Regions from separate parts of the Streptococcus sp. SM5 genome, predicted to be linked through region 1. Evidence: riboswitches for the same ligand, from Rfam matches in the RefSeq annotation. Region 1 holds a riboswitch; the other holds the start of a gene.

Evidence for each region. Region 1 has a riboswitch for FMN ahead of PAN07_RS10850 (ECF transporter S component). Riboswitches for the same ligand answer to the same signal wherever they lie in the genome.
Region 2: another riboswitch for FMN. It lies ahead of PAN07_RS04245 (ECF transporter S component); the one in region 1 lies ahead of PAN07_RS10850 (ECF transporter S component).

The regions. Positions count from the first base shown of each region.
Region 1 is NZ_JAJNSC010000013.1:86,143-89,557, forward strand. Features, by position in the region: gene trkA (Trk system potassium transporter TrkA) at 1-152, opposite strand, end outside; partial or broken gene PAN07_RS10840 (energy-coupling factor transporter transmembrane component T) at 272-757, shown strand; gene PAN07_RS10845 (tRNA (cytidine(34)-2'-O)-methyltransferase) at 950-1,453, shown strand; FMN riboswitch at 1,513-1,731, shown strand; gene PAN07_RS10850 (ECF transporter S component) at 1,896-2,459, shown strand; gene PAN07_RS10855 (phosphatase PAP2 family protein) at 2,449-3,099, shown strand; gene pheS (phenylalanine--tRNA ligase subunit alpha) at 3,372-3,415, shown strand, end outside.
Region 2 is NZ_JAJNSC010000004.1:82,817-86,231, reverse strand. Features, by position in the region: gene trkA (Trk system potassium transporter TrkA) at 1-432, opposite strand, end outside; gene PAN07_RS04250 (tRNA (cytidine(34)-2'-O)-methyltransferase) at 852-1,355, shown strand; FMN riboswitch at 1,410-1,644, shown strand; gene PAN07_RS04245 (ECF transporter S component) at 1,791-2,354, shown strand; gene PAN07_RS04240 (phosphatase PAP2 family protein) at 2,344-2,994, shown strand; gene PAN07_RS04235 (ParB N-terminal domain-containing protein) at 3,022-3,415, shown strand, end outside.

The DNA of each region.
Region 1 (3,415 bases):
TTACCAAGGATACCCATGATATCAAAGCGATTAACAATATGATTGAGAACAGCTTCGTCTTGCTCAATCAGCAAAACATCGTGCTTTTCTGCAACCAAGGAGCGACAGAGGGCAAAACCAACTTTTCCCCCTCCGACAAGGATAATTTTCATAATAAAACCTACTTTTTCATGATGTAACTATCATACCTTTTTTCAAGAAAAAATGCACCTACTAGCTAATAACAAGAGCTTCTAGTAGGAAATTTGCTATAAGGTAAAACTATACCCTATACCTGCTAAATCTGGCCATTAAGTACCTTTGCACCATTCCTCTGGCTATTATCTTTTTGATGACAACTCATCCTAGTCAGTTTGCTTCTAGTTTAAATCAAATCGGTGTGCCTTATAAGATTGCCTATTCTGTCAGTCTGACCTTGCGCTATATTCCAGATTTGCAGGAAGAATTCTTTACTATCAAGATGTCTCAGGAAGCGCGTGGGATGGAATTATCCAAGAAAGCTTCTCTTATGCAACGAATCAAAGGTAATCTGCGCATTATCACTCCCTTGATTTTTAGCTCGCTAGAACGCATTGATACCATTGCGACCGCCATGGAACTTCGCCGCTTTGGGAAAGAGAAAAAACGCACTTGGTATAGTTATCAGGCCTTGAAAAAAGGAGACTATATTACCTTGCTCTTGGCAGCTTTATTTTTAGTAGCTAGTTTACTACTTATCTTGCAAAATCACGGACGATTTTACAACCCTTGGAAATAGCTTGAAAAAATTGAAAAAATCAAGTCGTTTCTATTGACAATGATTCTGAAAGTGTTATACTAAGAAAGTAGTTTCGCTGATTTACTTCAAACCTGTTGTGAGGTAAGTTAACGATGCCTTAACCACGCTGTTTGCTGAGCTTGACTCCGGGCAGTGTGGCTATTTTTTTGCAATGGTAAAAGGAAGCAAGTCATGACAAATCACATTGTATTATTTGAGCCACAAATTCCACAAAATACAGGTAATATCGCGCGTACCTGCGCTGCGACCAATTCTCCCCTCCACATCATCAAGCCAATGGGCTTTCCTATTGATGACCGCAAGATGAAGCGAGCTGGGCTGGATTATTGGGATAAGCTAGAGATTTATTTTTACGACAGTTTGGAAGATTTTACGTCTCAGATGAAGGGAAAACTCTATCTGATTTCGAAATTTGCGGAAAAAGTGTATTCTGATGTGGATTTATCGACTGATGAGGACCATTATTTTCTCTTTGGACGTGAAGACAAGGGCTTGCCTGAGGACTTTATGCGAGAACATCCTGAGAAAGCTCTCCGTATTCCCATGAATGATGAACATGTCCGTAGTCTCAATGTGTCTAATACCGTCTGCATGATTGTCTATGAGGCTCTTCGCCAGCAGAACTTTGCAGGTCTTGAGCTCGTCCACACCTATGAAGTGGATAAATTGAAATAAAAAATGAAAATGAAAATGAACAAAATGCTTGCGCTTGCAAGCGTTTTTTGTTATGATAAAAGAGTCTTCAGGGCAGGGTGAAATTCCCGACCGGCGGTAAATTTGACTATCTATTTTAGTTTTCTCGTCGTTGTCTTGTCTCGATATACTTTAAGTATTATCTTCGACTGCGACGCCTAGATAAATCTAAAATATCTTAGCCAAATAAGTCCGCGAGCGCAAGCTGATGTGGTGAGATTCCACAACCGACAGTATAGTCTGGATGGGAGAAGACGAAAGAATAGCTTTGTCTGTTCTGATAGATTTATAGCTAGATTGTAACCGCTTGCTTTTGTTTTCTTTAATAGAGTAAGAGGAAAGATTTGGGATATAAAAGGTGAGAATAGATAGAGGGATCCTTTCTAACTTCTTCTGATTTTATAGAAAATTGGAGGAACCTGTTATGACAAACACACGTCGACTTTCGACCATTGCGATTTTATCAGCCATCTCATTTGTGCTGATGTACTTTGACTTTCCGCTTTTACCAGCGGCGTCCTTCCTCAAGATTGAATTTAGTATCTTGCCAGTCCTTGTGGGCTTGGTAGTCATGGATTTGCCTGCTGCTCTAGGAGTTCTCTTGCTTCGCTCACTCTTAAAATTGCTTCTTAATAGCCAGGGAGTGAATACCTACATTGGTTTGCCAATGAATATCGTAGCTTTGGGAGTTTTTGTCATCGTATTTGCTTTGATTTGGAAAAAGGAACGGACAACTCTTCGTTTCCTACTAGGCTCTCTAGCTGGAACTATTGGCTTGACCGTGGCTATGTTGGTTCTCAACTATGTTTACGCTGTTCCTTTGTACGCTAAGTTTGCTAACTTTGATATTGGAAAAATTTTGGGACTTTCCAACTACCTAATGACCATGGTATTACCTTTTAACTTGATTGAGGGTGTTATCTTTGCCGTTTCATTCTGGTTGTTGTATGTTCTCTTGAAACCAACCTTAAAACATTATGAGAGATAAACAAACATTTTTAATGAAGGGCAGTTTTGCCCTTTTACTTTTCGTTATTCTTGGCTATATGGTCAAATTTTACCCTGAAACGCTGGTCGGTTTTGACCAACCGATTCAGGCTGCCGTTCGAGGAGACTTACCAGATTACTTGACGATTCTTTTTCGAGCCATCACACGCTTGATTGATATTCCAGTGATTATTACTTGGGTTGTCATTACAGCTTTTATCTTGTATCGTAAGCGGTGGAAGATTGAAAGCCTACTTATGCTGGGGAATTTGGCTTTAGCAGGTCTTTTAATCGTGATCTTTAAAAATATCTACCAGCGCCCACGGCCAACTATCTTACATCTGGTAGAGGAGAAGGGATTTTCTTTTCCAAGTGGGCATTCTTTGGCAGTGACGCTGATGGTAGGTACTTTGATTATCATTCTCAGTCAACGGATTAAAAATCCAGTCTGGAGAAAAATCGTGCAAATCGTTCTTGGCCTCTACCTAGTCAGTGTGCTGGTATCAAGAGTCTATCTGGGAGTTCATTACCCATCAGATGTTCTTGCCAGTCTCTGTGTGGGCTTGGGAGTCTTGTTTATCGAATTTCCCTTCTATGACAAGCTCCGCTTCCAATGGCGATTTAAAGGCAAGCAGAAGTGAGATAGGTCTTGCAAGAATGGTAAAAATCTGATAAACTAAGTAGTAATTGAATAGAAATCTGCAAGACTAGTAACTCAAGGGAAGTATATCAGGGAGGAGAGCCGTGACTGTAAGCTCTCTATATGAAAGCTGGGTGAATTCACTTGTGCATGGATTTAGAAATGAAGGTCTGACTTGTCAGATGAAAACGGATGGTACCGCGTGTCAACGCTCCGAGTGGAGTTTTTGGCATGTGGTTTTCTTTTTATCTACGAGAGACTGATGGAGGAATTATGTCAACTATTAAAGAACAATTAAAAGCGCTTCGTGAAGAAAC
Region 2 (3,415 bases), on a different contig from region 1:
ACGTTCAACTGAAAGTGCATTAGGGAAGTCTATGATATTGGCAATAGCACGAGCTGCCAGTAATTCAGGATTGACAATCAGCGAGAATCCAAGAATATTTTTTTCTTTAAAATAAGGGTTGGAATATTCAGGATTACGAACACGAACAATTGTTTCTTTTGCTCCCATTTTTTTAGCAAGAACAGCTGCAACCATATTGACTTCGTCGTACTGAGTCATGGCAATAAAAACATCACAATCTTGGACATTAGCTGCTTCTAGCATAGCGAAGTCAGCTCCATTTCCTGCAAGTCCAATAATATCAAAACGTCTTGTCATGTAATTAAGGACTGTTTCATTTTGCTCAATTAAGACGACATCATGATCGTCTGCTACTAAAGAGCTACAGAGGGCGGAACCAACTTTTCCCCCTCCGACAAGGATAATTTTCATAGTTATTTAACCTACTTTTTCAATATGTTTCTATCATACTCTTTTTTATAAAAAAATGCACTTAAGAACCGCTAGTTTTATCTATTCCGAGACATTTCCTAATCTTAAAAGTCAAATCATAAAAATCTTTATTTCCTATAAATTTTCATTGTTTTTCAAGATATGGTATTCTGAGATATAACGATTTTAATAATTGTTAGAGTGTTTACTGACTATGCAAATATGTTTGTGAAAAAAGTGAAAAATTCAAGACGTTTCTATTGACAATCAATCTGAAAGTGATATACTAAGAAAGTAGTTTCGCTGATTTACTTCAAACCTGTTGTGAGGTAAGTTAACGATGCCTTAACCACGCTGTTTGCTGAGCTTGACTCCGGGCAGTGTGGCTATTTTTTTGCAATGATAAAAGGAAGCAAATTATGACAAACCACATTGTATTATTTGAACCTCAGATTCCACAAAATACAGGAAATATTGCGCGTACTTGTGCAGCAACCAATTCTCCCTTACATATCATCAAACCTATGGGTTTTCCTATTGACGATCGTAAAATGAAACGAGCTGGCTTAGATTATTGGGATAAGCTTGAAATCTATTTTTATGATAGTTTGTCTGATTTTGTAAAGAAAATCGATGGGCAGCTTTACTTGATTTCCAAGTTTGCAGAAAAGGTTTATTCGGACGCTGATTTTACAACGGAAGGGGATCATTATTTCCTTTTTGGGAGGGAAGATAAAGGCTTGCCGGAAGACTTTATGAGGGAGCATCCAGAAAAGGCTCTTCGCATCCCTATGAATGATGAACATGTCCGTAGTCTCAATGTTTCCAACACTGTCTGCATGATTGTCTACGAAGCTTTGCGTCAACAGAATTTTGCCGGTTTGGATTTGGTTCATACCTATGAGACTGACAAATTGAAATAATCATGAAAGCGAATACTTAACGCTTGCACTTGCAAGCATTTTTTGTTATGATAAAAGGGTCTTCAGGGCTGGGTGAGATTCCCGACCGGCGGTGACTTTTAGTCGGAAATGTTCTTTTCCTTTTATACTTTGTTGCCAAGCTTTGCCTAACCAAAAGTTATGCCTATAGCTTGTCGCCTAGTCTAAAAGAAAAATCTCCGTTTCCATACTCTAAAAGAAGTCCGCGAGCGCAAGCTGATGTGGTGTGATTCCACAACCGACAGTATAGTCTGGATGGGAGAAGACGAAAGAATAATTTTATCTATTCCACTTAAATATATAGGAAGTTCTTTTGGTGTTTTTGACCAATAGATTGTTTTTGATATAGTTGAGTTGATAGATAGAGTGGTACTTTCCAACTTCTTCTGATTTTATAGAAAATTGGAGGAACCTGTTATGACAAACACACGTCGACTTTCGACCATTGCAATTTTATCAGCACTTTCATTTGTGTTGATGTACTTTGACTTTCCACTCTTGCCTGCGGCGTCCTTTTTAAGAGTTGAGTTCAGCATATTACCAGTTTTAGTAGGTTTGATTGTGCTTGATTTACCCGCAGCTTTTGTGATAATTTTACTTCGTTCCTTGCTTAAGTTGATTTTAAATAATCAAGGAGTCAGCACCTATATCGGTTTGCCGATGAATATTGTGGCTTTAGGAGTTTTTGTTCTTGCATTTGGTTTGATATGGAAAAAAGATCGAACACCAATTCGTTTCGCTTTAGCTTCCCTAGCTGGTACGATTGGTTTGACCTTGGCTATGCTAGTTCTTAACTATGTGTATGCAGTTCCCTTATATTCTAAATTTGCTAATTTTGATATTGAGAAAATTCTAGGACTAAGCAACTATCTGTTGACAATGGTTTTACCTTTTAACTTAATTGAAGGTGTTATCTTTGCACTAGCATTTTGGTTGATTTATGTCTTCTTAAAGGTAACTTTAAAACGTTATGAAAGATAAACAAACATATTTAACAAAGGGCTCTTTTGCCCTTTTACTATTTGTAATTCTGGGTTATGTCGTTAAGTTTTATCCAGAGCAACTGGTAACATTGGACTCCTCGGTTCAAACAGCTATTCGAGGTGATTTACCCGAGACCTTAACTTTGATTTTTCGTGGAATTACACGTCTGATTGATTTACCTATTGTCATTAGTTGGGCTATTATTTTGATTGCTATCTTTTACCTGAAAAAGTGGAAAACTGAGAGCCTATTGGTAGCTGGGAATCTTGGTCTGGCCGGTATTTTAATTGTGTCCTTAAAACACCTGTATCAACGTCCACGACCAGATATTTTACATTTAGTGGAGGAAAAGGGTTTTTCTTTCCCAAGTGGGCATTCACTGGCGGTGACTTTACTCATCGGTTCCTTGATCATTATCCTAGGTCAGAGAGTGAAAAACACTACTACAAAGCTAGCTTTGCAAGGACTATTAGGACTTTACCTAGTTAGTGTTCTTGTCTCTAGAGTTTATCTTGGTGTCCATTATCCATCAGATGTTCTGGCAAGCCTGAGTCTAGGTCTAGGAATCTTGTTTATTGAGTTTCCTTTTTACGACAAGCTGCGCTTTCAGTGGAGATTTACAGGTAAGCAGAAGTAGGTATCAAATTCTCTTGAGGAGAAAGAAATGGAAGTCAACATAAAGGATCTTCATCCGAGTCAACTTTACTTATCAGAGAAGAAGTTGCAAGATATTCAGATGCTTTATCAGTCGGTAGAAAAGCCAAGTATTAATCCAATCAGTGTTCTTGCATTTGGAAATCGTTTGCTAATTACAGACGGGCATCACAGAGCTTATCAGGCATTGTTACTAGGTCAGGATACGATTTCTGCTGAGTTTGATAAAGATGGTGGTGATGAAATCTATCATCTTTATGCGCAAGCTTGTGAGGAAAGAAAGATTTACTCTATTTTAGATCTAAAAAATCGTATCTTACCTCAAGATGAGTATGAAGCAAAATGGTATAACTGGTGTGATGGTTTTAATCAAGCAGCGGAGCTAGTATTAGGAGTAGAAAATG